4 regions of the Bradyrhizobium sp. SZCCHNS30572 genome follow, and region 2 is predicted to be linked to each of the others. Evidence: predicted binding sites of a transcription regulator. Region 2 holds the regulator's gene; each other region holds the start of a gene.
The links. The regulator PhoB, encoded in region 2, activates phosphate uptake and scavenging genes when phosphate is short. The targets are predictions, from matches to a motif close to TGTCATNNANCTGTCAT.

Region 1 (7,155 bases), on a different contig from region 2:
ATGTTCGTGAGCCCGCTGAAGTGGCTGTTCATCCTGGCCCCCCTGGTCATGGTGTTCGCGATCTCGGCCGGCATCAACCGCTTGGCGCCGTCGACCGCACAGATCCTGTTCTGGGTGTTCTCGGCCTTGATGGGCATCTCGCTGTCGTCGATCTTCCTGGTGTACACCCACACCTCGATCGTGCGGGTGTTCTTCATCACCGCGGCGACGTTCGGCGCGCTGAGCCTCTACGGCTACACGACCAAGCGTGACATGACGGGCATGGGCTCGTTCCTGTTCATGGGCCTGATCGGCATCGTGCTGGCGAGCCTCGTGAACCTGTTCCTGGCGAGCTCGATGCTGCAGTTCATCGTCTCGGTGATCGGCGTGTTCGTGTTCGCCGGCCTGACCGCCTGGGACACGCAGCGTCTGAAGAACGAGTACATCTACGGCTACGCTTCCGCGGGCGGCGACATCGCGGAGCGCGCGGCAATCACCGGCGCCCTGTCGCTGTACTTGAACTTCATCAACCTGTTCACGCTGCTGCTGCAGTTGCTCGGACAGCGCGACTGATCCAACCGCTCGAACGAGCGACCTTCGAAGCCCCGGCCTCACCGCCGGGGCTTTTCGTTTGCACAAACCCCGATTGCGACCGGCGCAAAGCCGCAGCAGCAGCCATGCCGCGAGGCCGGATTGATCGCCGCGTCCGCCTGGGTATGCTTCCCCCCATGTCCGACATTGAAATCCGGCCCACCCAGGAGGCCGACCTTCCCGCCATCACCGCCATCTACGGCCAAGCCGTCCGCGAGGGCACGGCCACCTTCGAGCTCGACCCTCCGGATCTGGCGGAGATGACGCGCCGCTTCCGGGCGCTCCGCGACGGCGGCTTCCCCTATTTCGCTGCCCTGCTGGACGGAGAGGTGGTGGGCTATGCCTATGCCGGGCCCTACCGGCCCCGCCCTGCCTATCGCTTCACGGTGGAGAACTCGGTCTATCTCGCTCCGGCCAGCCAGCGTCGCGGCATCGGGATGCGCCTGATGCGGCGGCTGATCGACGCCTGTGAGGAGGGAGGCTTTCGCCAGATGATCGCCGTCATCGGCGACTCCGCCAATTCCGGCTCGGTCGGGCTGCATACCGCCTGCGGCTTCCAGATGATCGGCACCCACCCGAGCGTCGGCCTGAAATTCGGCCGCTGGCTCGATACTGTGATGATGCAGCGCCCGCTCGGGGCCGGGAGCAGCGACGTCCCGGCGTAAGGCAACGCCAATCGGAATGTCATGATCAAGCCGGAGCGCGTGGGATCAGACCAGGGCTGGTTTGGGCGCGATCACCAGCAGCACGCGCTCGAGCTCGTGGCCGCGGCGCAGGATCAGCCCGGTGGCCGAGATCACGCTGTACATGCCCTGCTTGCGTGCGAGACGCGGATCCTTCTCGATGCGGTAGATCGGCACCTCGGACGCCCGGCGAAACACGGAGAAGACGGCCCGGTCACGCAGGAAGTCGATCGAATAGTCGCGCCACTCACCGTCGGCGACCATGCGGCCGTAGAGGTTCAGGATGCGGTTCAGCTCCAGGCGGTCGAACGTCACCCGGCTCGGCGCTGCGGCCGCACTGCGCGCCGCCGCGCGGTTCTCGCTGGGGTCGGCGTCCTCCGGCGTGAGGTTCATTGGCGTCCTCCTGTCATCCGTGTGACATGATCGCGCCATCCGGCAGAAGCCGCAAGGGGCCGTTTTCGTTGTTGAAGTTCGACCGAGCCTGCGAGGCCGTCGGTTCCGCGAACACGCAAGCGTCACGGGATCGTTAGCAGAATCATAATCGCGCCGTCTTTCCGCCCACCGACCGCCCCCGACCTTCGGCATAAGATTCGTGTGCGTTGGCCCGGTCCTTTCGGTTCCGGATTCCTCAGCCCCCAGCCCCCCGGGGTCGTCAGGATCGGGTCTATTCACAAGTAAGGCAAAGGGCCAACGCAAGTTGGTCCTTTTGCTTTTCTGGCGTGAGCTGCACGTAAGATCATCGCGACGCGCCGTCGCACGGACGTGATGCGCCCAACGCAGGTCAGCGAAAACGAAGATCAGGACGACGGAAGATCAGCGCTCGGGACCGCGCGCCGTTGCTGAAGCCCGTCCGCCCAACGGCAACTCGGAAAAGGCGGCCCCGAGCATCGGCCCAGGGCGGTCGCGACTGCCGTCCTGCACATAGACGACGGTGCCATCGACGCCCTCGCGGGCGATCTTCTCCAGCGGCACGCTCCATCTGACCGGCGACCCATTCCAGTCACCCAGCTTCTGAAGCCCGCGAACGACGTTGTAATAGGTCAGGTCACGGCCGCTGTTCTCGCCGCGGCCGACCGAGATCGGGACCACCCGCGAGATCGAGCAGACCCAGACCTCGCCGTGCTTGCGCGGCATCTGGTCGTTGGCCGCGGCCACGGAGACAGTAAGGTCCTGGCCGTCGACCGACAGCCTCACCGGCACCGACATCACGCTGCCAGCCTGGACGGTCTCCTCGATGGCGCCCTCGATCGCCTCGCGGTCGCTGCCGATCACATGCACGGAGCCGTTGACCACCGCCTGCGGCGTATAGACCTCGCGGTCGCCGCGCGCACGAGAATAGGCCCGCTGCCGGGCCGTGAAGCGGGAGTCGGCCAGCGTGTCCTTCCAGCCGAGATAGTCCCAGTAGTCGATCGGCAGGGACAGCGCGATCACCGAAGGATCTCTGGCGAGCTCGCCGAGGATCTTGTCAGCCGGCGGGCAGGACGAACAGCCTTGCGAGGTGAAGAGTTCGATCACCGCACGGGGATCGGACGCAGCGGGCCGGACGAAAGCGATGACCGCACAGACACTCAGCGCTGCGCGCGACCACCACGACATCTGTCCACTCATCGCCACTGTCCCGTCTGGACCACCGTCCGCTGCGCCCTGTGCATCACTGCATCCGCGATGCCGTCCTCGTAGTTAACAAAACGAAAATGCAAAAGAGGCGGCCTTTGTCATAGGCCGCCTCCTTCATCACCCGCTACTCACTTCAGAGTGAGCCAAACTGTCGCATCGCGCCTTGGTTAAGCGGCGAGCTTGCGCAGCACGTAGTGCAGGATGCCGCCGTTGCGGTAGTAGTCGAGCTCGTCGAGCGTATCGATCCGGCAGAGCAGCGGCACCTGCTGCGCCGCGCCGTCGGCCGAGACGATCTCGGCGGTCAGGGTTTGGCGCGGCTTCAGGTCGCCTTGCAGGCCCTTGATGGTAACCTTCTCGTCGCCCTTGAGGCCGAGCGAGGACCAGGACGTGCCTTCCTGGAAGGTGAGCGGCAGCACGCCCATACCTACCAGATTGGAGCGATGGATGCGCTCGAAGCTCTGGCAGATCACGGCGCGGACGCCCAGCAGCCGGGTACCTTTGGCGGCCCAGTCGCGCGACGAACCGTTGCCGTATTCGGCGCCGGCGAACACCACCAGCGGCACACCCTCTTCCTGATACTTCATCGCGGCGTCGTAGATCGACATCTGCTCGCCGTCGGGCCAGTGCTTGGTCAGGCCGCCCTCGGGAATGTTGCCGTCGGCACCCTTGAGCATGAAGTTCTTGATGCGGATGTTGGCGAAGGTGCCGCGCATCATGATCTCGTGATTGCCGCGGCGCGTGCCATACTGGTTGAAGTCCGCCGGGCGGACCTGGTGTTCGCTAAGGAACTTGCCGGCAGGCGAAGTCAGCTTGATCGAACCGGCCGGCGAGATGTGGTCGGTCGTGATCTTGTCGCCGAACAGCGCCAGCACGCGGGCCTCGACGATGTCCTTGATCGGCTCGGGCTCCTTCTTCATGCCCTCGAAATACGGCGGGTTCTGCACGTAGGTCGACGACATGTTCCAGCGATAGGTCTCGCTCTCGACCGTCTTGATCTTGCGCCAGTTGGTGTCGCCCTTGAACACGTCGGCGTAGCGCTTCTTGAAGATCGACGCCTTGACGAACTTCTTGACGAAGTCGTTGACCTCCTTGGTCGTCGGCCAGATGTCCTTCAGGTAGACCGGCTTCTTGTCCTTGCCGATGCCGATCGGCTCGACCGAAAGATCCTTGGTCACGGTGCCGGCCAGCGCATAGGCCACGACCAGCGGCGGCGAGGCCAGATAGTTGGCCTGCACGTCCGGCGAGACGCGGCCTTCGAAGTTGCGGTTACCCGACAGCACGGCCGCCGCGACCACGCCGTTGTCGTTGATCGACTTCGAGATCTCCTCCGGCAGCGGGCCGGAATTGCCGATGCAGGTGGTGCAGCCGAATCCGACGAGGTTGAAGCCGACCTTGTCGAGGTCCTTCTGCAGGCCCGAGTTGGCAAGGTATTCGGCAACCACCTGACTGCCGGGAGCGAGGGAGGTCTTCACCCACGGCTTGGCCTTGAGGCCCTTGGCGGCGGCGTTGCGGGCCAAGAGGCCGGCGCCGATCAGCACGCTCGGATTCGAGGTGTTGGTGCAGGAGGTGATGGCGGCGATGACGACGTCGCCATGGCCGATGTCGAAGTCCTTGCCCTCGACCGGGAAGCGCTGCGCAGCGTCGGGCTTCTTGTACTCCCCAGCCAGCGCGGTCGCGAAGCCTTCGGCCACCGCCGGCAGCGCGATGCGGCCTTCGGGACGCTTCGGACCGGCCATCGACGGCACGACGTCGGCGAGATCGAGGGTCAGCGTCTGCGTGAACACCGGGTCCGGCGACTTGGCAGTGCGGAACAGACCCTGCGCCTTGGCATAGGCCTCGACCAGCGCGACGCGCGGCGCCTTGCGACCCGAGGTCTTGAGATAGTCGATGGTGGCGGCGTCAACCGGGAAGAAGCCGCAGGTCGCGCCGTATTCGGGAGCCATGTTGGCAATGGTCGACTTGTCGGCGACCGAGAGATGGTCGAGGCCGGGGCCGAAGAACTCGACGAACTTGCCGACCACGCCGAGCTTGCGCAGCATCTGGGTGACGGTCAGCACGAGATCCGTCGCGGTGACGCCTTCCTTCAGCGCGCCGGTCAGCTTGAAGCCGACGACGTCTGGCAGCAGCATCGACAGCGGCTGGCCGAGCATGCAGGCCTCGGCCTCGATGCCGCCAACGCCCCAGCCGAGCACGGCGAGACCATTGACCATGGTGGTGTGGGAGTCAGTGCCGACCAGCGAATCCGGATAGGCGACCTCGAAGGTGCCCTTGGTGCGGCCGACCGTCATCTTCTCCTTCTTGGTCCAGACCGTCTGCGCCAGGTATTCGAGGTTGACCTGGTGGCAGATGCCGGTGCCGGGCGGCACGACGGAGAAGTTCGAGAACGCCTTTTGGCCCCATTTCAGGAATTCGTAACGCTCCTGGTTCTGCTTGTACTCCTCGGCGACGTTCTTGCCGAACGCCTTGTTGTCACCGAAGTAGTTCACGATCACCGAGTGGTCGATGACGAGATCGACCGGCACCAGCGGGTTGATCTTCTCGGCATCGCCGCCCAGCTTCTGCATCGCGTTGCGCATCGCCGCGAGGTCGACCACCGCCGGCACGCCGGTGAAATCCTGCATCAGCACGCGCGCCGGGCGGAAGGCGATCTCATGCTCCAGCGACTTCTTGCGCAGCCATTTGGACACCGCGACGATGTCGTCCTTGGTGACGGTGCGGCCGTCCTCGTTGCGCAGCAGGTTCTCGAGCAGCACCTTCATCGAATACGGCAGCTTGGAGATGTCCTTGAGACCGTTCTTCTCGGCTGTGGGCAAGCTGTAATAGATGTAGCTCTTCGTTCCGACCTTGAGGGTCTTGCGACACTTGAAGCTGTCGAGCGAGGTCATGCGTGGAAATCCCAATTGATCTGTATACCCGGAGGGGGTATTTAAGAACCGTCAGCGCGAGGCGCCGGATGGCTTGCAGCGGGCGATTGTGTGCTGCATCAAGGTCGGGCTTATAGAAGCTTTCTAACTGCGCCGCCACAGAGACAAGCAAGTCCCGACGTGGCATCACCCACAAATTCTCACGCGCTAGCCATCAATTCCCTAGGGGCTGTCACGACGGGCCATGCAGGCGACTTCAACACTGTCTCCGAAGCTGTTCGGCCGCGACGTCAGATGCGTGCGCGGCGGTCGCGAGGTGTTCGCAGGACTAGCCTTCGAAGCGGTCGCGGGCGAGGCGCTGGCAGTGACCGGACACAATGGTGCGGGCAAGACATCACTGCTGCGGTTGATTGCCGGCCTGCTGCTGCCGGCGGGCGGCTCCATCGCCATCGAGGGCGGTGAGAGCGAGCTCACGGTGCCCGAGCAGGCGCATTATCTCGGCCACCGCGACGCGCTGAAGCCGGCGCTCAGCGTGCGCGAAAACCTGACCTTCTGGGCCGAATTCCTCGGCGGCGGCATCACGCGGCCGATCCCCGACTGCCTCGCGGCCGTCGGCATCGCCCACGCCATCGACCTGCCCGCCGCCTATCTGTCCGCCGGCCAGCGCCGCCGGCTGTCGCTGGCCCGCCTGCTCGCGGTGCCCCGCCTGCTCTGGCTGCTCGATGAACCGACCGCGGCGCTCGACGTCGCCGGGCAGGCGATGTTCGCGGGGCTGATGCGGGAGCATCTCGCCGGGGGTGGGCTGATTGTCGCGGCGACGCACGGCCCGCTCGGCATCGACACACGCGAGCTGCGGATCGGGGAGGCTCGATGATTCCCTCTCGCCTCTTCGCAGTCCCACCCACCGCTCTCTCCGTTCCCGCCCCCCTTGTGGGGGAGGATCAGGGACGGGGGTGCCCCACGACGCGCTCTAACTTGTTTGACGAGATTCGGTTGCACCAACCAACGTCCCATCGGCGCGCCGACCCCTCCCCCCTGCGGGGAGGAGCCGGCGGTCCGCAACGGCAGCGTCACCTGGAGCCACCCCCCTCCCCAGCCCTCCCCCATCTCCCCCACAAGGGGGGACGGAGCGCAGTTTGCGGGTCGAGGGAGCGCGGCTCACCATCTGCCATCAAGCAATCAGCCGAGGCCCTATCCGCATGACCGCCCTCGGTGCCCTCATCCGCCGCGACATCAAGATCGCGCTGCGTATCGGCGGCGGCGCGTTGATCGGCGTGCTGTTCTTTCTTACCGTCGTGGTGCTGATGCCATTCGCGGTAGGGCCGGATCTGGCGCTGCTGACCCGGCTCGGCCCCGCCATCCTCTGGCTCGGTGCCCTGCTCTCCAGCCTGCTCACCCTGGACCGGCTGTTCACCGCCGAC
Region 2 (7,155 bases):
ACGCGCCGAAGCTCATCAAGAGACCGGGTCCGCTGCCGAGGTCGGCCAGCGCGAGCGCATCGGCCAGCCGAAGGAAATGCGCGAAGTCGCCGGCGCGGCCCTCCCGCCAACGGTCGAGCTCGTCCGATGTCGACAAGGCGAGCACGTTCTCCAGCTTGTCGGCAAACACGACGCGTTCAAGGAAACCGCGAAACGACGCCGCGATCGCGTTGAGCCGCACGCGCTCGCCGAGCTCGATCGCGCGCGTCGTCCCGCCTGGCTGGAAGGCGAGACTGTGCGGCCATTTGCCGGCGATCAGGCCCATGATCTCGAGCAGCCGCGCGCGGGCAGGCAACGCATCGCGGGCCGCGCTGCCCTTCGTGGCCGCGAAGCGCTCGGCCGTAGCCGAATGCCAGGCATGCGAGGCGTAGACGTCGCGGGCGAAGTCCGGCATGAAGAAGATGTAGAAATGCGTCAGATGGTCGGCTGCGTTCTCGGCCGCGTGCGCGATGTTGGCCGCGAGGACGCCGTTTGGCGCTGCCGCAATACCCATGGCCTGGCGCAACGCCGCGGCGGCGGCGATCGATTGCGACACCGAGCAGATGCCGCAGATTCGCGGTGCGATCACCAGGGCGTCCAGCGACGGCCGCCCCTCCAGGATCTGCTCGAAGCCGCGATAGAGCGGCGCCGTCACCTCCGCCCTCGTGACGCGACCGCTCTCGATATCGAGCCTGACCTCGAGATCGCCTTCGACACGATTGAACGGTCCGACCGTGATCCGCGTCATGGACGGCGCTTGTCGCCGGCACGGCCCGGCGGCACCACGACATGATCCGCCGTCGCATTGACTCGGACGCGACGCGGCGTGGCCGATTTCGACAGCGCTGCGAGCGCGACGAACCAGGCCTTGGGCATGTCGGTCGGAAGCCCCACGGGAATGCCGGCGAGCTTGGCCGTCTGCAGATAGTTCTGCGCGCTCTCGAAGCCCGGCGAGGTGCAGGCGATGCAGGCGTAGCCGCCCTTGGTGCAGGAGCCGCCGCCGTTCCACGAGCGCTGATTGCAGTCGCCGACCGCTTGCGTCGCGCGGCAGCCGAGATGCTCCATCAGGCAGCCGCGCTCCGACATCGTCTCCGCGCTCGCCTTGAACTCGTAGAACTCGTTGCGCGAGCAGCCGTGATGCGCCAGGTGATTGGCGATGAAGGTCGGACGGCCGACTGCGTCGAGGCCGTCTGCCGACAGATCGCCCGAGGTGAGCGCCAGCAGGCTTTCCATCATCCAACCCGGATGCGGCGCACAGCCTGCGACGTTGATCACCGGCAGCCCGCGTTTCGAGCGGAAGCCCGCGCCGAGCGCGCCGCCGATGTCGCTGCCCTCGAACTGCAATCCGACCGCATCGGTCGGGTTGATGCCGGCAGCAGGAATGCCGCCATAGGCGGCGCAACTGCCGACGGCAACGACGTAGTCGGCCAGCGGCGCCAGATCGAGCAGCCAGTGATAGATCGAGCGGTTGGTGCCGGCGAGCATGTTGAAGCGGCCGGTCAGGCCAGGTCCGCGCGCCACCGAGCCTTCGAGCACCAGCAGATCGAGCCGCTCGCGACCGTCGCGGATCGCCTCCAACAGCTCCAGGACCTCGTCCCCTGTCTGCTCGCTGACGGAGGGATGCCACACCAGATCGATGCCGGATTGGCGCAATTCGTCGAACCAGCCGGACGCGCCGCTTTCCAGGATCGACATGGTGCAGCCGCCGCAGCTCGCACCCTGCAGCCATAGCATCCTGATCGTTCCCTCAGAGCCGACCATCATAAGGCCCCGCTCCTAGCCCGTCTTAAGCGTTCCGCTTCGTATCACCGGCGGGTTTAGCGCCCCCGCATGAACACTGGCAAGCGCTTCCCCGGGCATAGCCTCGGAACCGCGCTGGCTGCGACCGAGCAGCATGGCGATCGCCCAGATCAGTCCGAACAGGCCAATCGCGACGATCCCGAGATTGGCGACATCGTCGCCCAGCGCGGTGGCGACCCTCGTCCATCCCCCGGTCAGGCCAAGCCGCGGCGCCAACAGCGTGATCGCCTCGAAGCCGCCGATCACCAGCGCGATCGCGACAGAGGCGCCGGTGATCACGAGGTTATAGCGCAGCTTGCGTGCGGGATCGGTCAGCGCCCAGCGATAGGCGCCGACCATCAGCATGCTGTCGGCGGTGTCGACGGTGGCCATCGCCGCCGCGAACAGCGCCGGAAACACCAGCACGTGCGCAAGACTCGCGCCGCGCGCGGCCTCGGTCGCCGACAGGCTGAGAAGCCCGATCTCGCTCGCAGTGTCGAAGCCGAGACCGAACAGGAAACCGAGCGGATACATGTGCCAGGCGCGTCCCACCAGGCGGAGCACGGGGCGCAGCAGGCGGATGAGGATGCCCCGTCCGGGGCTTCCGGCGGTTTCCATCTCGGACTGCGGCTGTGCGGCGCGGCGCCAGAGGTTCACGAACAGAATGAGGTTCGCCAACGCGATCAGCAGCAGGAAGCCGGCCGACACCGACGTGCCGATGACGCCGCCGATCGCCCTGATCGCGCTCTCTTCATCCAGGAGGTCGGCGCCGGCGATGAGGCTCACGACGATGGTGGCGATGACGACGACGCTGGAATGGCCGAGCGCAAAATACAGGCCGGCGGCGCGCGGGGCGCTACCGTCCTGCACCAGCTTCCGCACGACGTTGTCGATCGCCGCGATGTGATCCGCATCGACCGCATGGCGCAGTCCGAGCAGCCAGGCCAGCATCGCGGTGCCGACGATGGCGGGCCGGTCGGCGTAGAGCGCGAACGCCCAGGCCCAGGCGAGCGCGTTGGCGGCGACCAGCCCGCCGACGAGCGCAACGTTGCGGCCGGGCTGCGATCGCCACCACAGCAGCCGAGGGGCACGAGGATGATCAATTTGAACAATCGTCATACTCGGACTATAGCAAGAGCCAGGCCAGTTCGGTAAAGCCCCCCGCTGCAGGCAAAAGCTGCAGGAAAACGTGGGCGGCCCTTCCCGGATTGCCCTCTCGCTTGGCAACCCGCTATCCAGTCACGCACAGATCATGACCAGCGGCGGGACATCTTCTTCTCTCGCCCCTCCTTCGCTCACCGCGCCGAGGCACTCTGTGCCGCGATCTCGCGCCGCACGACCGTCTCGAACTGGCTCGCGGGGGCGGCGAACATCAGCCGGGTCTCCTCGTGGAACGCCGAGAAGATGCCGACCACGGCAGGCTGCCCACCGACCTCGGCGAGGATCGGCGAGCCCGAATAGCCGAAATTGGCCAGGCAATGCACTGTCAGCAGCGTCCCGTCCCTGGTCATGCCGGCGCTGCAATTGCGCTGGCCGGTCGGCGAATAGCGCCGCTCCTGACCATAGCCGATCTCGGAGATGGTGCCGGCCGATGTCGCAGCCTGCAATTCCTCGCGCGTCAGCGCCTTGACCGCGACCGGCTTCGACGGCAGCGCGTCCTTCAGCACGATCAACGCCCAATCGGCGGGCGAGCGGTCGAGCGACCACCTGTCGTGCTGGATCGGGACAAAGTCCGGCGCCACGATCAGCTTGTCGGCGACCGACGATGCCGCCGGCGTGCCCCGGTTCATGCCGGCCAGGAAGCGGACGTTGCCGGGGCTGACCTGCGCCACGCCGTTGAACACGCAATGCGCCGCGGTGAGCACGACGCGCGGCGCGACCAGCGTGCCGGTGCACCAGCCGCCGCTCGAGTATTGCGCGACGGTGACGACGCCGATCGACGACGCCGGCCAGGAGGTGGGATCGACGACCTCGCCGATGTGGCGATCGAGCCCGAGCAGTTGCTCCGGACGCGGAGTGGCAATGCCCGCATCCGCCGATTCCGGTTTCGGCTGCCAGGACGCAATGGCGCTCTGGGCCTGGACGCGCTGCGGCTCGGTCAACTTGACCCGCTGCACGTCGCGGCCGGCCGATCGCACGCCGTTGCGGCCGGCCATCACCAGCCAGGCATAACCCTGCACGACGTCCTGCTTCGCGCCACGGCCGTCGAGCAGCATCAGGCCGAGCATGTATTGCGACTGCGCAAAGCCCTGCGCCGCCGCGCGGCTGAACCAGCGACTGGCTTCGCCGTAGTTCGAGGCAACACCCTCGCCATTGACGTAGGCGATGCCGAGATAATGTTGCGCGACGGCGAGCCCCTGATCGGCGGCCTTGCGGTACCAGGCCAGCGCCTCGCTCGGATTACGCGGCACGCCCCAGCCGAACGCCTGCATGAAGCCGACGTCGAACTGCGCCCGCGCATCGCCCTTGGCGGCCAGCGGCAGCAGCCGTCGCATCGCCGCCGCATGCTGCCCGTTGCCTGCCGCCGCGACCGCGTCTTCGAGCTCGGCGGCCGGGGCGCCCGCCGCGCCGCCGAGCAGCACGGCAAGAGATATGATGATGGTCTTGATCAAGGGCGTCCGCTGGGACCGAAACATCGTGACGGGCCACGAAGCAGACACGATCAAGACGGCGGCGGCGTGGCGGAAAGCGGACCGCGATCTCCTCAATCGGGCCGCCTCGCGCCTCACACCTGCTTCGTGCTCACGCCGGATCGCCCCTTACACCTGCTCGCTCTTGGCGAAGCGGTCATCGAGCGCATAACCGGCGCCGCGCACCGTGCGGATCGGGTCCTGCTCGCGGCCGGGATTGAGCAGCTTGCGCAGGCGGCCGATATGGACGTCGACGGTGCGCTCGTCGATGTAGATGTCGCGGCCCCAGACGCTGTCGAGCAGCTGTTCGCGGCTGAACACGCGGCCGGGGTGCTCGAGGAAGAATTCGAGCAGGCGGTATTCGGTCGGGCCGAGATCGATCGGCCGCCCCGAGCGCGCCACGCGGCGCTTCTCGCGGTCGAGCTCGATGTCGCCATAGGACAGCACGGTCGCCAGCCGCTCCGGGCTCGCCCGCCGCAGTAGGCCTTTCACGCGCGCCAGGAGCTCCGGCACCGAGAACGGCTTGACGATGTAGTCGTCGGCGCCAGTGGCGAGTCCGCGCACGCGCTCGCTCTCCTCGCCGCGCGCCGTCAGCATGATGATCGGCAGTTGCCGGGTCTCGGAGCGGGCGCGCAGGCGGCGGCACAGTTCGATGCCGGAGAGGCCCGGCAGCATCCAGTCGAGCACGACGAGATCCGGAACGCGCTCCTTGAGCCGCGTGTCGGCCTCGTCGCCGCGCGCCACGGTCTCGACCTCGTAGCCTTCGGCCTCGAGGTTGTAGCGCAGCAGCGTCGTCAGCGCCTCCTCGTCCTCCACCACCAGAATTCGGGCGCCCATGTCTGAACCGTCTCTCTTAGTTACCGGGAATCGTCGATGCGAAGCTCGTCATGTCGCCCTTCGGGCGCTTGTCCATGATCTGCTGGCCTTCGATCATATAGAACACCGTCTCGGCGATGTTGGTCGCGTGATCGCCGATCCGCTCGATGTTCTTGGCGCAGAACATCAGGTGGATGCAGAACGAGATGTTGCGCGGATCCTCCATCATGTAGGTCAGGAGCTCGCGGAACAGCGACGTGCAGATCGCGTCGACCTCCTCGTCGCCCTTCCACACCGTCATCGCCGCCGGCAGGTCATGCGCGGCATAGGCGTCCAGCACCGTCTTGACCTGCGACTGCACCAGATCGGTCATGTGCTCGAGGCCGCGGATCAGCTTCAGCGGATGGAAGTCGCTTTCCAGCGCCGCGACGCGCTTGCCGATGTTCTTGGCGAGGTCGCCGATGCGCTCCAGATCGGTCGCCACGCGCATCGCGCCGACGATCTCGCGCAGGTCGACCGCCATCGGCTGGCGACGGGCGATCGTGAGCACGGCGCGCTCCTCGATGATGCGCTGCAGCTTGTCGACCTCGGCGTCGGTGGCGACCACCTTCTGGCCGAGCGCGATGTCGCGCCGCACCAGCGCATCGACGGAATCGACGATCAGCCGCTCCGCGAGGCCGCCCATCTCCGATACCAGACGGGTGAGGTCCTGCAGATCGCTGTCGAACGCCTTGGCGGTATGTTCACTGGCCATGATGATCTCCTGAAGACAATGTCGTCGGCGTCAGCCGAACCGGCCGGTGATGTAATCCTGGGTCCGCCGATCACTCGGCGAGGTGAAGATCTTGCTGGTGTCGTCGAACTCGATCAGCTCGCCGAGATACATGAAGGCGGTCTTGTCGGAGACGCGCGCCGCCTGCTGCATGTTATGCGTCACGATGGCGATCGTATAGTTTTCGGCGAGCTCCTGGATCAGCTCCTCGACCTTGGCGGTCGAGATCGGATCGAGCGCCGAGCACGGCTCGTCGAACAAGATCACCTCCGGCCGGACCGCCACGGTGCGCGCGATGCACAGTCGCTGCTGCTGGCCGCCGGACAGCGACAGGCCCGAGGCGTTGAGCTTGTCCTTGACCTCGTTCCACAGCGCGCCGCCGCGCAGCGCCTTCTCGACCCGGTCGTCCATCTCCGACTTGGAGATCTTCTCATAGAGGCGGATGCCGAAGGCGATGTTCTCGTAGATCGTCATCGGGAACGGCGTCGGCTTCTGGAACACCATGCCGACCCGGGCGCGCAGCAGATTCAGATCGAGCTTGGGATCGAGGATGTTGGTGTTGTCGAGCATCAGCTGCCCGGTCGCGCGCTGGCCCGGATAGAGATCGTACATCCGGTTGAAGATGCGCAGCAGCGTGGACTTGCCGCAGCCGGACGGGCCGATGAACGCGGTGACGCGGTTGGTGCCCAGCGACAGGTTGATGTTCTTCAGCGCGTGATGGTCGCCGTAGTAGAAGTTGAGGTTGCGCGCAGTCACCTTGGCCGGCGCATCCGGAAGCGCCTTGCCGTGAAGAGCGTGATTGGGCTGACTGACGGAGACGGACAGTTCGGTCATTTGGTGTTCCTCTCGGCGCCGAGAATGCGTGCACCGATGTTCAGGGCGAGCACGGCCAGAGTGATGAGAAGGGCTCCGCTCCAGGCCAGTTGTTTCCAGTAGGCATAAGGGCTCTGGACGAAATTGTTGATGGTGACGGGCAGGTTCGCCATCGTCTTGGAAAGGTTGAGGCTCCAGAACTGGTTCGACAGCGCGGTGAACAGCAGAGGCGCGGTCTCGCCGGCGACGCGGGCGGTCGCCAGCAGCACGCCGGTGATGAGGCCCGAGCGCGCCGCCCGATAGGCGATGCGGCGGATCACCAGCGAG
Region 3 (7,155 bases), on a different contig from region 2:
TCACGGTGTCGCACCAGCGGCCGTAACGGTAGGCGACGCCCGGAAGCAGCCCCACCCTGGCGAACCCGAAGCGCTCATGGATGCCGAGCGAGGCGACGTTGTCGGCGTCGATATAGCCGATCATCTGGCGATATCCGGCCGCTGCGGAAGCATCGATCAGCGCCTGCATCAGCAGCCGGCCGACGCCACGGCCGAGATGCTCATGGTGGACATAGATCGAATGCTTGACCGCGAACCGATAGGCTGGCCGCTTCCTGAACAGGACGACATAGGCATAGCCCACGACCTCGCCGCGGAATGTCGCGACCAGATGTGGCAGCCGATGATTGCGCAGATTCTTGCGCCGCTGCTTGAGATCGTCCGGCTCGGGCGCCCCGGAACCGGCGGCGCTGTCCTCGACCCCGCGGCGGACGTGCCGCCGGTAGATCGAGAGCATGGCCTCGACATCTTCGTCGCGTGACGGCCTGACGAGGACCGGCGGCTCGGTCTCGCGAGCCGTGATCGCGCTGTCCATGGTTCGAATTACTCTGCGCAGACATAGGTATGGAGCCGGATCCGGCCGGACTCGTCGAGCTCCTTGTACAGCCCCTGGATCTCGACGTCGAAACCGGGATAGGCGTTGAACGCCCGCTCGAACATCTTGAGGTAATCGATCATCGGCTGGGCGCGTTCGGACAGCCGTTCGCCCGGAACGATGGTGGCGATGCCCGGCGGATAGACCACGAACGGCGTCGTCGCGATGCGCCCGGCGATCTGGTCGATCGGCAGGTAGTCGACCTCGTTGCGCATCAACGCACGCGCCGCCTCGCGCGGCGACATCGCGATCTCGGGCAAGTGCTGCGGCTGGAACTGCTTCGCCTGCAGCGCGCTCACCTCGGCCTCGCGGTAGAAGCGGTGCATCTCGGCGCAGAGGTCGCGCAGCCGCAGCTTGCCGTAACGCGCAAAGCGCTTGCGGGTGAACTCCGGAATCGCGTCCTCCAGCAGCACGTTGTCATCGTGGAGCCGCTTGAACGCGACCAGGCCGCTGATCAGGGTTCCGGCCTTGCTCGCCTCGACCCCCGGCGTCAGCAGGAAGAGCAGCGAGTTGAGGTCGTTCTTCTCCGCCACGATGCGGTTCTCGCGCAGATATTGCGCGACGATCGGAGCCGGGATGCCGTGCTCGGCATAGCCGCCGGTGGCGCGATCGAACCCCGGGGTCAGCAGGGTCAGCTTGTTGGGGTCGGTCATGGTGAAGCCAGCGGCGAGATCCGGAAAGCCGTGCCATGCCGCCCCGGGCGCGAGCTGCCACAGCGCGGCATCGGTCGCGAGCTGGTCGGTCGAGAGCGCCTCCCAGGCCACGTCGTGGCTAGCCCCGGGATTGGCCGCATCGGGGATCGATACGCGATCCGGAACGAATGGCTCGAAGAACCAGCGCCGCGCCGGATCCTTCTCCTTCTCCTCGAATTCGCGGCGCATCGCCCGGATCTTCTTGCGCAACTCGATGCCAAGCCGGATCGTGTCGTCCCACAGGACCTCGCCGGAGCGGCCCTTCATCATCTGCGCGCCGACGTCCAGCGAGGCGAACAGCGGGTAGAACGGCGAGGTCGAGGCGTGCTGCATGAAGCTTTCGTTGAAGCGGCGATGCTCGATCCGCCGCCGCTGCCCCTTGATGTGGCGGTCCTTGACGTGGATCTGCGAGGCCTGGGAGAAGCTCGCGAGCTGCTTGTGGGTCGATTGCGTGGCGATGATGCCGGGGGCGTCGGGCCCGAGATCGCCGAGGCCCATGGCGAAGCGGCCGGCGTAGAGCGGGTGGAATTTCATGAAGCCCGCCCAGGCCTCGTCGAACATGATGTAGTCGCAGAGGTGCCCGATCCGCTTCAGGATCATCTCGGCGCTGTGGATCGTGCCGTCATAGGTGCACTGCTCGACCACTGCGACGCGGAATGGGCGTGGCTTGCGCCAAGCGTCGGGGTCCCTGACCAGCGGGTTGTCGCGGATCTGTTGCCGGAGGTGCTCCTCATCGAGCAGATCCCAGCGCATCGGGCCGATCAGGCCCCAGGGGTTGCGAACCGTTGGGACGTAGATCGGGACGCCGCCGGAGATCAGCAGCGCGCCGTGATGGGCGGCCTTGTGGTTGTTGCGGTCGAACAGCACGAGGTCGCCGTCGGTGACCAGGGCCCCGAGCACGACCTTGTTGGAGGTCGAGGTACCGTTGAGGACGAAATAGGTCTTCTCGGCGCCAAAGATCTGCGCCGCTTCCTTCTGCGCGCGCAGCGCCGGCCCCTCATGGGTCAGGAGATCGCCGAGATCGAGCACGGAATTGTCGAGGTCGTCCCGGAACACGGCCTCGCCGAGATGCTCGACGAACACCCGACCGATCGGGCTGCGGCTATAGAACACGCCGCCATTGTGGCCGGGGCAGGTCCAGAGCTGGTTGCCTTCCTCGGCGTAGTCGACCAGCGCGCCGAAGAATGGCGTCTTCAGTGTCTCGGCATATTGCTTCAGCCGGCTGACCAGGTTCTTGGCGATGAAGGCGGGAGTCTCCTCCGACAGGAAGACGTATCCGTCGATGAAGTCGAGCACCTCGACCGGCAGATCCTCGAACCGCTTGCGGCGGATCAGGAGGATGATCGGGAAGTCCAGTCCGCGACGGCGCATCAGGTTGATCAGCGACGCCGTCTTGCCTTCCAGGCCCTTCTTGCCCCAATCGACGACCATGCAGCCGATCGCGGCATCCGTCTGCACGGCGATCTCGGCGTCCTCCAGCTTGCGGGCGCGCACCACCTCGAAGCCCGAGCGCTGGATCTCCTCGATGATCTGGTTGAAGCGGACGCCCGCAAGGTCGTCGGTCTCGAACACGGGAGCGGCGAACAGGAAGGTGAAGCGGCGGAAGTATTCCATGAGAGTCTTTCGGGCTGGGTGGCAGCCACCTGTCGTCACGTTCGATGACGGTTCGATGACAATAGGGCGCCTCACGGAGCTTGTCTCGGCCGCCTCGCGGTGGCAATCGTCCCGAACCCGAGTGATGCTGAAAGGATCCGTGGTGCTTCCCGAATGGATCAGCCTTGATTGTGTGGCCCCGTCCGAGCTCCATCGGCAGGCGGCGCTGGAACGCCAGGCCCAGTTGACCAAGCCGATTGGCGCCCTTGGGCGATTGGAGCAGGTGGCGGTCGAGCTGGCGGCGCTGCAGGCGTTGGAGCGGCCGGGGGCCGATAGGGTCCCGGTGGTGCTGTTCGCGGGGGACCATGGCATCGCGGCACGGGGCGTGTCGGCGTATCCGCCGGAAGTGACGGTGCAGATGCTGCACAACTTCGCGGCCGGTGGCGCGGCGATCTCGGTGCTGGTGCGCAGCCTGGGCTGTCCGCTCGAGGTGGTCGATGTCGGTACGCTGGCGGATGAGCCGGTGCCCGGTGTCGTCGTCGACAAGCCGCGGCGCGGCACGCGCGACTTCAGCACCGGGGCGGCGCTGACGCCGGAGGAGGTTGCGTTCGCGGCCGACGCCGGACGGCGCGCGGTGGCGCGGCAGGCCGATCACGCGCCGCAGCTCGTGATCTTCGGCGAGATGGGGATCGGCAACACGACGTCGGCGGCAGCGATCGCCGCTGCGCTGCTGTCATGCGCGCCCGCGGACATCGTCGGCAGCGGCACCGGGCTCGACGCCGACGGACGGGCGAGGAAGGCTGCGGTGATTGCCGATGCGTTGGGGCGACACGGGCTCACGGCGGGAGCGGCCGTCGCGGACGTCCTGGCTGCCGTCGGCGGCTTCGAGATCATTGCGATGGCCGGCGCGATCGTCGCCGCCGCGCAGCGGCGCTGGCCGGTGCTGGTCGACGGCTTCATCGTCTCGGTCGCGGCGCTGGTCGCCGTCCGCCTCAATCCCTCCTGCCGTCCGTGGCTGCTGTTCTCGCATCGCTCGGCCGAGCGCGGCCACGCCATCGTGCTCGACGCGCTCGGTGCCCGTCCGCTGATCGACCTCGATCTGCGGCTCGGCGAGGCCTCGGGCGCCGCCACTGCGCTGCCGATCATCCGGCTCGCCTGCGCACTCCACAACGGCATGGCGACGTTCGCCGAGGCCGCCGTATCGGGTCGCGAAGCCTGATGCGGATCGATCTGCTGCGGCACGGGACGACAGGACGGGACGGCCATCTCGACGGCCGTACCGACCCGCCGCTCAGCGACCTCGGCTGGGATCAATTCCGGCGGCAGACGCAGAGCCGGATCTGGCGCAGCGTCGTCAGCTCGCCGTTGGCGCGCGCACGTGCGGCAGCGGAGGATTATGCCCGGCTGACCGGCTGCGCGCTGGACATCGACGCGGATTGGAGCGAGCTCGATTTCGGCCTCTGGGACGGGCGGACGCATCGCGACATCGCCGCGGAGCCCGGAGGCGAAGCCTTGCTCGACGCCTTCCATGCCGATGCTGTAATCCGGGCGCCGGGCGGTGAGAGCTGGTCCGATTTGCAGGCGCGAGTGGCGCGCGCAACACATCGTATCCTTGTCCGGCCCGAGCCTGCGCCGGTTCTGGTGGTGGCGCATGGCGGCGCCATGCGCGCAGCGCTCTCGCATCTGCTCGGCTGGCCGCTGCGCCAGCTGTGGAGCCTGCGCATCCGGCCCGGCACGCGTATCACGCTCGAAGCCGGGCAGGGCGGTGATGGTGTATCTTGGGGCGAAATCGTCGAGATCATCCAGCCATGAGTCTGCGTGAATTCTGGATCGCATTGCAGTTCCTGACACGGCTGCCGACACCGCGGGTCGCTGAGTCGCGACCGGACGATCTTGCACGGGCGTCGGTCTGGTTTCCGGCAGCCGGACTGGTGATTGGCGCCTGTCTGGCGCTGGTCGCCCGCCTTTTTCATGATGCCGATCCCTGGATCGTCTCGCTGACCGTGCTGGTCGCCTGGATCGGGATCACCGGCGCGCTGCATCTCGATGGGCTCGGCGACGTCGCCGACGCGTTCGGCGCCTCGCATGGCAAGCCGGAACGCTTCATCGCCGTGCTGGGCGATCCCCATGCCGGCAGCTTTGCCGTCGTCGCGATCAGCTTGCAGATGGCCGCCAAGCTGGTGCTGATCGCCGAGCTGGCGACGGGCCCGACGGCCTGGGCGCTGGTGCTGATCCCGGCCTGGGCACGCTGGGGGACTTTGATCTGCAATAAGACCCTGCTGTCGTTGAAGCCAGGGCTGGGGGCGAGCATCTCGAACAGCGTCGGCTGGAACGTCATCGTCGCCTGGGGCGGCGCGCTCGCGATCGGCGCGCTGGCCGGTGCGGTGCCGACGCTGATCGCGATCGCTCTGGTTCCGGGAATCGCGTTCTATTGGCAATGGCGGCTCGGCGGCATCACCGGCGATTGCCACGGCGCCAGCATCGAGGTCACGGAAACGCTGCTGCTGGCCGCCTGCGTTCTCGGCTAGGACGCGCTGCCGAGCGCCTGCGCCAGCCGCTGCCAGCCTGTCTCATGGCCCGGCAGGCCGAAGCGCAGCCAGCTTGTTTGAGCCGGAAAACGCCGGACATGGATGCCATGGCGGGCGAGCCGCTCGGCAATGTCAGGCGCGCTCGGCGATGTGATCAGTCTGAACAGCGGCGTGCCGCCGAGGACCGCGCAGCCGGCCTTGCTCAGAAGATCGTCAATGCGCGAACAATCCTTCGCGAGACGGGCGCGTGTCTGGTGCAACCAGTTTTCATCCGCCAACGCCGTCGTTCCGATCGCGAGCGCCGGTCCGGACACGGCCCAAGGCCCGAGCGCATCACGGAGTTGCCGTACAATGTCGACGGAGCCGATCGCGAAACCGAGGCGGACGCCGGCAAGGCCGTAGACCTTGCCGAACGAGCGCAGCACGATCGTAGCCGGCGGCAGGTCGGCTGCCAGGCTGGCATCGGCGGGATAAAGATCGATGAATGCTTCGTCGACGATCAGCAGACTATCGCGCCGGCGCAGCCCCGCTGCGATGCTGACCAGTGCGTCGCGCGGCAGCAGGCGGCCGGTCGGATTGTTGGGATTCACGACCACGGCGACATCGGCGCCAGCGAGCGCATCGAGATCATCGACCAGACTGACGCGATGACCGCAACGGCGCCAGCACAGCGCATGCTCCTCATAGGTCGGCGCGAGCACGGCGACGGTCGCGGGTGGGCGCAGTCTGGGCAGGATCTGCAAGAGCGCCTGCGTGCCGGGCGCGGCAACGATCATGTCGGGCTCTGCCACGCCATGGCGAGCCGCGGCCGCTGCGCGTAAAGCGTCAATCTCGTATTTGCCAGGCAGACGCGCCCAGCTCTCAGCCGGGATCGCCGGCACGGGATAGGGGATCGGGTTGATGCCGGTCGACAGATCGATCCACGGCTGTGGCGCATCCGGATAGCGACGGCTGATCGCAGCGAGATCGCCGCCGTGAAGGATCGCTTCCGGCTCGTCCGCGCGCATGCTAGTCGCTCTGTCGTCCATCTCTTTCCTTTACATGTCTTTCCTTCAGTGGAGATCGATGTTCGTCTCTCTCGCGCTCACGGCGCTCCTCGTCGAGGCGGCGGTCGGTTATCCCCAGGTCCTGGTGCAGCGGATCGGTCATCCCGTGATGTGGGTGGGCGCGCTGATAGCATGGGGGGACCGCCGCTGGAACAGGGCAGCAGACGGCTTTGCCGCACGACGCGCGCGCGGCATGGCGCTCGTGTGCCTGCTCGTCGCGGGGATGATGGCCACCGGTCTCGCCGCAACATGGGTCATGCAGGCGCTCATCGGCGAACCGGTCGCAACCATCATCCTTGGTGTGGCGGCAAGCAGCCTGCTGGCCCAGCGCAGTCTCGACACGCATGTCGCCGCGGTTGCAGAGGGACTGGGGCAGGAGGGGCTCGAGGGCGGCCGCAGAGCCGTCTCGATGATCGTCGGCCGCGATCCCGATCGGCTGGATGAGGCCGGCGTCGCGCGGGCCGCGGTCGAGAGCCTGGCAGAAAACTTCTCCGATGGCGTCGTCGCGCCCGTGTTCTGGCTCGTCGTCGGCGGGCTGCCGGGCATCCTGATCTACAAGGCTCTCAACACCGCCGACAGCATGATCGGTCATCTCTCGGACCGGCACCGCGCGTTCGGCTGGGCGGCGGCGCGGCTCGACGATCTCGTCAACCTGCCGGCCTCGCGCCTGTCCGCGCTGTGGATCGCAGCCGCCGCGGCCTGCATCCCGAGCGCCTCGGCTT
Region 4 (7,155 bases), on a different contig from region 2:
TGGGGATCATCGGCAAGCGCACCGGCTCGGTTCAGTTCAACGGCCAGCAGCTGATCCGCATGACCTCCGACAAGATCGCGCGGCTCGGCATCGCGCTGTGCCCGGAGGAGCGCGGCATCTTCGCGAGCCTCGATGTCCGCGAGAACCTGCTGCTGCCGCCGGTTGTGCGGCCGGGCGGCCTGACGCTCGACCAGATCTTCGAGCTGTTTCCGAATCTGAAGGAGCGGCTGAAGAGCCAGGGCACCAAGCTTTCCGGCGGCGAGCAGCAGATGCTGGCGATCGCGCGCATCCTGCGCACCGGTGCCAGCTTCCTGATGCTGGACGAGCCGACCGAGGGTCTCGCGCCCGTCATCATCCAGCAGATCGGCCACACCATCGCGCGGCTGAAGAAGGAAGGCTTCACGATTCTCCTCGTCGAGCAGAACTTCCGTTTCGCCTCGACGGTCGCTGATCGCTACTACGTCGTCGAGCACGGCAAGGTCATCGACGGCTTCGCCAATGCCGATCTGTCGGCCAACATGGACAAGCTGCATACTTATCTCGGCGTCTGACCAGCGCCAGCGGCGCTGACCTGGCAGTTCCTTCCGCGGTTTTCTCGCGGTTTTCTTGGTAGAATCTCTTGGCAGTTCTCTTGGCAGTTTTCTTGGAAAGTTCTGGAAGTTGGAAATGAAGAGCAAATTCATCGCGTCGCTGCTGCTGGGAACGGCACTCACTCTCGCCGCTGGCAGCGTCGCTTCGGCCGGCGACAAGACCGTCAAGATCGGCGCGCTGTCCGATCAGTCGGGTCTTTATGCCGATCTCGGCGGTCCCGGCTCGACACTCGCAGCGCAGATGGCGATCGAGGATTCCGGCCTCACCGCGAAGGGCTGGAAGATCGACGTCATCTCCGGCGATCACCAGAACAAGCCGGATATTGGCACCTCGATCGCGCGCCAGTGGTTCGACGTCGACAAGGTCGACGTCATCGTCGACGTGCCGAACTCGGGCGTGGCGCTGGCGGTGAACAACGTCGTCAAGGAAAAGAACGGCGTCTACATCAATTCGGGCGCTGCGACCTCGGATCTCACCAACGCGCAGTGCTCGCCCAACACGGTGCACTGGACCTACGACACCTACATGCTCGCGCACACCACCGGCCAGGCGCTGGTCAAGGCGGGCGGCTCGACCTGGTTCTTCCTGACGGCAGACTACGCCTTCGGCGCCGCGCTGGAGCGCGACACCACGGCGGTCGTGACCGCCAATGGCGGCAAGGTGATCGGCGGCGTCAAGCATCCGCTCAACACCTCCGACTTCTCCTCCTTCCTGCTGCAGGCGCAGTCGTCGAACGCCAAGGTCATCGGCCTCGCCAATGCCGGCGGCGATACCACCAATACGATCAAGCAGGCGGCTGAGTTCGGCATCAATAAGGGCGGCCAGAAGCTTGCCGCGCTGCTGTTGTTCCTGACCGACGTCAAGTCGATCGGGCTCGACATCGCGCAGGGCCTCAACTTCACCGAGACCTTCTACTGGGACATGAACGACCAGACCCGCGTCTTCTCCGAGCGCTTCGCCAAGCGCATGAAGAACGGCGCGCCGCCGACCATGGTGCAGGCGGGCGTCTATGCCGGCTTGATGCATTACTTCAAGGCGCTGGAGGCGCTCGGCGAGAACCCGCATGACGGCGTCAAGATCGTCGACAAGATGAAGTCGATCCCGACCGACGATGCGCTGTTCGGCAAGGGCGAGATCCAGCCGAACGGCCGCACCATCCACACCGCCTATCTGTTCGAGGTCAAGAAGCCCTCGGAGTCCAAGGGCCCGTGGGATCTCTACAAGCTGGTCGGCTCGGTACCGGGCGACCAGGCCTTCACGCCGCTCGACAAGAGCGCGTGCGCCTTGTTGAAGAAATGAACCGCTGTGGCTCCGGCGGCTGAACGTCGCCGGGGCCGCCATCTTCTGGGAAACGCCGAGAGAAAACAGAAACAAGACGATGCAGGCCCTCTACGCACAGCTCCTGGTCGGACTGATCAACGGCTCGTTCTACGCGCTGCTCAGTCTCGGGCTTGCCGTCATCTTCGGCATGCTCAACATCATCAATTTCGCCCATGGCGCGCTCTACATGATGGGCGCGTTCTGCGCCTATTTTCTGCTGAACCTCGGCGGCATCAATTATTGGTGGGCGCTGCTCCTGGCGCCGATCATCGTCGGCATCTTCGGCATGGTCCTCGAGCGCACCATGCTGCAATGGATTGCCGGGCTCGACCATCTCTACGGACTGCTGCTGACGTTCGGATTGGCGCTGATCATCCAGGGCGTGTTCCAGAACTTCTTCGGCTCGTCCGGCCTGCCTTATGCGATCCCGGATCAGCTCCGCGGCGGCATGAACCTCGGCTTCATGTATCTGCCGGTCTATCGCGGCTGGGTCGTCATATTCTCCCTGGTCGTCTGTCTAGCGACCTGGTTCCTGATCGAGCGGACCCGGCTCGGCGCCTACCTGCGCGCCGCCACCGAGAATCCGACCTTGGTGCGGGCGTTCGGCATCAACGTGCCGCGCATGATCACGCTGACCTACGGCCTCGGCGTCGGGCTCGCGGCGCTGGCCGGCGTGTTGTCGGCGCCGATCAACCAGGTGCGGCCGCTGATGGGCGAGCACATCATCATCGTGGTGTTCGCGGTGGTCGTGATCGGCGGCATGGGTTCGATCATGGGCTCGATCATCACCGGCTTCCTGCTCGGCGTGATCGAGGGACTGACCAAATATTTCTATCCCGAGGCTTCCAACACCGTGGTCTTCGTTCTGATGGTCCTGGTGCTGCTGGTGAAGCCGACGGGTCTGACCGGACGGGCGGCCTGACATGACATCCATCACCGACGCAACCCTGCCGATCACCCCGCGCGCGATGCGCGATGAGATGATCGTGTTCGTCATCATGACAGCGCTGCTGGCGATCGTGCCGTGGACCGGGCTCTACCCGTTCTTCGTCATGCAGGCGCTGTGCTTCGCGCTGCTGGCCTGCGCCTTCAACCTCCTGATCGGCTATGGCGGCCTGCTGTCGTTCGGCCATGCGATGTTCCTGGGAACGGCCGGCTATTGCAGTGCCCACGCGCTGAAGGTGTGGGGGCTGCCGCCCGAGCTCGGCATCCTGACGGGCGTCGCCGGATCGTTCGTCCTGTCGGTGATCACCGGCTACATCTCGATCCGACGCCAGGGCATCTATTTCGCGATGATCACCCTGGCGCTGTCGCAGCTCCTGTACTTCATCTATCTGCAGGCGCCGTTCACCCATGGCGAGGACGGCATCCAGGGCATTCCGCAGGGCCGGATGTTCGGCATCCTCGACCTGTCCAAGCCGACGGTGCTCTATTACGTCGTGCTGGTCGGCTTCCTCGCCGGCTTCCTGCTGATCTTCCGCACCATCAACTCGCCGTTCGGCGAGGTGCTGAAATCGATCCGTGAGAACGAGCAGCGCGCGATCTCGCTGGGCTACAAGACCGACCATTACAAGCTGCTCGCCTTCATCCTGTCGGGGACGCTGGCGGGCCTCGCCGGTGCGCTGAAGGTGTTCGTCGCCCAGAATGCCTCGCTGACCGACGTCGAGGTCGGGATGTCCGGCCAGATCGTGCTCATGACCCTGGTCGGTGGGCTCGGCACCGTGTTCGGCCCCGTCGTCGGCGCGTTCGTGATCGTCGGCATGCAGCAATATCTGTCCGGGTTCGGCCAGTGGGTGACGGTGATCCAGGGCGTGATCTTCGTCGCCTGCGTGCTCACCTTCCGCCGCGGCGTCGTCGGGGAAATCGCCCATCTGTTCAAGCGATCCCTATAAGTCATTGATCTGAAAAGAGATCGTCGAAAGGGCAGAAAGCGGTGGATGATCCGGCCACCGCTTCTGCTGGTGCGCGATCCGGAGTATGACAGTTCTGTGACGGGCCGGCCCTGGCCCGTTTCGGAATGGATGGATCTCGTCCCATGCTGCACTGGTTTCGCGCCGTCCTCCCGCGGGAGGAGCGGTTTTTCGATTTGTTCGCCCGCCACAACAAGGTGGTGATTCAAGGCGCCCATGCGCTGCAGGACATGCTGCAGGGCGGCGACGACATCCTCAGGCATTGCCAGCGCGTCAGCCAGCTCGAGAACGAGGCCGACAACATCACCCGCGAAGTGCTGACCGCTGTCCGCCGCACTTTCATCACCCCATTCGACCGCGGCGACATCAAGAACCTGATCACCTCGATGGACGACGCCATCGACCAGATGCAGCAGACCGCCAAGGCCGTGGTGCTGTTCGAGGTCAAGGAGTTCGAGCCGACCATGCGCGAGATGGGCACCTTGCTGGTCGACTGCGCCAACCTGATCGGAAAGGCGTTGCCGCTGTTGCAGGCGATCGGTCAGAACGTGCCGATGATCACCGCGATCACCGAGGAGATGACCAAGCTCGAGGGACGGGTCGACGATCTCCACGACATCGGGCTGAAGGAGCTGTTCCTCAAGCACCGCAACGCCAACACGATGGATTTCATCGTCGGCGCCGAGATCTATGACCATCTGGAGAAGGTCGCCGACCGCTTCGACGACGTCGCCAACGAGATCAATTCGATCATGATCGAACAGGTCTAGGGTAGGGCCGCGCCGTGGACGCTCAACTCGGCCTTCCGATCCTGGTCGGCCTCATCGCCGTCGCACTCGCCTTCGATTTCCTCAACGGCCTGCACGACGCCGCCAACTCGATCGCGACCATCGTTTCGACCCGCGTGCTCCGGCCGCAATATGCGGTGTTCTGGGCCGCATTCTTCAACTTCGTGGCGTTCGGGGTGTTCGGCCTCCACGTCGCCCAGACCATCGGCACCGGCATCATCGATCCCGCCATCGTGGACGCGCAGGTGATCTTCGCTGCCCTGGTCGGCGCCATCGTCTGGAACCTGGTCACCTGGGCGGCCGGCATTCCGTCGTCGAGCTCGCATGCGCTGATCGGCGGGCTGGTCGGGGCAGGGGTCGCCAAGGCCGGCATCTCGGCCACCGTGTGGAGCGGCCTGTCCAAGACCGTGCTGGCGATCGTGCTGTCGCCGCTGGTCGGGCTGGTGCTGGCGATGATCCTGGTCGCGATCGTGTCCTGGGCCTCGGTGCGCTCGACGCCGTTCGCGGTCGACCGCGCCTTCCGCATCCTGCAATTCGCTTCGGCCTCGCTCTATTCGCTCGGCCATGGCGGCAACGACGCGCAGAAGACGATGGGCATCATCGCCGTGCTGTTGTACTCGCAGGGCCATCTCGGCGAGCAGTTCACGGTGCCGTTCTGGGTCGTGCTGTCGTGCCAGGCCGCGATGGCGCTGGGCACCCTGATGGGCGGCTGGCGCATCGTCCGCACCATGGGCCTGCGCATCACCAAGCTCAACCCGATGCAGGGCTTCTGCGCCGAGACCGGCGGCGCCATCACGCTGTTCCTGGCGACGTTCCTCGGCGTGCCGGTGTCGACCACCCACACCATCACCGGCGCCATCGTCGGCGTCGGCGCCGCTCGCCGTGCCTCGGCGGTGCGCTGGAACGTGGCCGGATCGATCGTCTATGCCTGGATCTTCACGATTCCGGCCTCGGCCATCGTCTCGGCGCTGACGTTCTGGCTGGTGTCGGTGCTCCGGCACTGATCCGGGGCGGGCGAGGGGGCAACTCGCCGGTTGGAGTTGCGGTGCAAAACGCCTATATGGAGGGCGCGCGGCGGCCGTGATCCCGCGCCTTTCCCATCAAATCGCCCGCTCTCTGGCCCCGAAACGACGTCCGCCGCCTCATGTCCGATACAAGTTTGACGACCGAACAGCCGTCCCGCTCCGCGCTCTCCGACGAGGTCGCGCGCCGGCGCACCTTCGCTATCATCTCGCACCCGGACGCCGGCAAGACGACGCTGACCGAGAAGCTGCTGCTGTTCGGCGGCGCCATCAACCTCGCCGGCCAGGTCAAGGCCAAGGGCGAGCGCCGCAACACCCGCTCGGACTGGATGAAGATCGAGCGCGAGCGCGGCATCTCCGTCGTGACCTCGGTGATGACCTTCGAGTTCGAAGGGCTCGTCTTCAACCTGCTGGACACGCCGGGCCACGAGGACTTTTCCGAAGACACCTATCGCACGCTGACCGCGGTCGACTCGGCCGTCATGGTGATCGACGCCGCCAAGGGCATCGAGGCGCGCACGCGCAAGCTGTTCGAGGTCTGCCGCCTCCGCGACATCCCGATCATCACCTTCATCAACAAGATGGACCGCGAGAGCCGCGACACCTTCGATCTGCTGGACGAGATCGAGAAGACGCTGGCGCTCGACACCACGCCGATGACCTGGCCCGTGGGCCGCGGCCGCGACTTCATCGGCACCTATGACATCCGCGACGGCGGCGTGCGCCTGCTCGAAGGCGGCGGCGCCAAGACCGGCGCGGCGCAGCAGATCGACATCGCCGAGCTCGGCAAGATCAACGCCAATCTCGACATGAGTCAGATCACCGACGAGCTGGAGCTGGTCAAGGAAGCCTGCAAGCCGTTCGACCTGGAGGCATTCCGCGAGGGCCACCTGACGCCGGTCTATTTCGGCAGCGCGCTGCGCAATTTCGGCGTCGGCGATCTGCTCGAAGGCCTCGGCCGCTACGCGCCGTCGCCGCGCGCGCAGGAGTCGAACCTGCGCAAGGTCGACGCCGCCGAGCCGCGCATGAGCGCCTTCGTGTTCAAGATCCAGGCGAATATGGACCCCAACCACCGCGACCGCATCGCGTTTGCACGGCTGTGCTCGGGCAAGCTCAACCGCGGCATGAAGGCGAAGCTGGTACGCACCGGCAAGACTATGCCGCTGTCGAGCCCGCAATTCTTCTTCGCCCAGGACCGCTCGGTCGCGGACGAAGCTTTCGCCGGCGACGTCGTCGGCATTCCCAACCATGGCAGCTTGCGCATTGGCGACACCCTGACCGAGGGCGAGGATCTCACCTTTGTCGGCGTGCCGAGCTTCGCCCCGGAAATCGTCCGCCGCGTCCGCCTCACCGATGCGATGAAGGCGAAGAAGCTGAAGGAAGCCTTGCAGCAGATGTCGGAGGAGGGCGTCGTGCAGGTGTTCCGCCCGCGTGACGGTGCGCCGGCGCTGGTCGGCGTGGTGGGACCGCTGCAGCTCGACGTGCTCAAGGCGCGGCTCGATGCCGAGTACTCGCTGCCGGTCG

Region 1: the regulator PhoB is predicted to act here: its motif matches at 1,658-1,674, upstream of QX048_RS17620 (DUF2794 domain-containing protein).
Region 3: the regulator PhoB is predicted to act here: its motif matches at 2,925-2,941, upstream of QX048_RS34950 (Orn/Lys/Arg decarboxylase N-terminal domain-containing protein).
Region 4: the regulator PhoB is predicted to act here: its motif matches at 3,889-3,905, upstream of QX048_RS27065 (DUF47 domain-containing protein).

What each region holds. Positions count from the first base shown of each region.
Region 1 is NZ_JAUESY010000006.1:100,645-107,799, reverse strand. It holds gene QX048_RS17630 (Bax inhibitor-1/YccA family protein) at 1-552, shown strand, start outside; gene QX048_RS17625 (GNAT family N-acetyltransferase) at 708-1,235, shown strand; gene QX048_RS17620 (DUF2794 domain-containing protein) at 1,281-1,646, opposite strand; gene QX048_RS17615 (DUF1223 domain-containing protein) at 2,067-2,849, opposite strand; gene acnA (aconitate hydratase AcnA) at 3,038-5,755, opposite strand; gene ccmA (heme ABC exporter ATP-binding protein CcmA) at 5,979-6,608, shown strand; gene ccmB (heme exporter protein CcmB) at 6,934-7,155, shown strand, end outside.
Region 2 is NZ_JAUESY010000008.1:264,939-272,093, forward strand. It holds gene QX048_RS23725 (nickel-dependent hydrogenase large subunit) at 1-766, opposite strand, end outside; gene QX048_RS23730 (HupU protein) at 763-1,779, opposite strand; gene QX048_RS23735 (HoxN/HupN/NixA family nickel/cobalt transporter) at 1,795-2,916, opposite strand; gene QX048_RS23740 (trypsin-like serine protease) at 3,093-4,409, opposite strand; gene phoB (phosphate regulon transcriptional regulator PhoB) at 4,557-5,264, opposite strand; gene phoU (phosphate signaling complex protein PhoU) at 5,281-5,997, opposite strand; gene pstB (phosphate ABC transporter ATP-binding protein PstB) at 6,028-6,849, opposite strand; gene pstA (phosphate ABC transporter permease PstA) at 6,846-7,155, opposite strand, start outside.
Region 3 is NZ_JAUESY010000016.1:41,871-49,025, reverse strand. It holds gene QX048_RS34955 (GNAT family N-acetyltransferase) at 1-514, opposite strand, end outside; gene QX048_RS34950 (Orn/Lys/Arg decarboxylase N-terminal domain-containing protein) at 523-2,880, opposite strand; gene cobT (nicotinate-nucleotide--dimethylbenzimidazole phosphoribosyltransferase) at 3,023-4,078, shown strand; gene QX048_RS34940 (histidine phosphatase family protein) at 4,078-4,671, shown strand; gene QX048_RS34935 (adenosylcobinamide-GDP ribazoletransferase) at 4,668-5,387, shown strand; gene cobD (threonine-phosphate decarboxylase CobD) at 5,384-6,415, opposite strand; gene cbiB (adenosylcobinamide-phosphate synthase CbiB) at 6,453-7,155, shown strand, end outside.
Region 4 is NZ_JAUESY010000009.1:418,981-426,135, reverse strand. It holds gene QX048_RS27085 (ABC transporter ATP-binding protein) at 1-551, shown strand, start outside; gene QX048_RS27080 (ABC transporter substrate-binding protein) at 667-1,890, shown strand; gene QX048_RS27075 (branched-chain amino acid ABC transporter permease) at 1,970-2,833, shown strand; gene QX048_RS27070 (branched-chain amino acid ABC transporter permease) at 2,835-3,803, shown strand; gene QX048_RS27065 (DUF47 domain-containing protein) at 3,947-4,591, shown strand; gene QX048_RS27060 (anion permease) at 4,606-5,613, shown strand; gene QX048_RS27055 (peptide chain release factor 3) at 5,754-7,155, shown strand, end outside.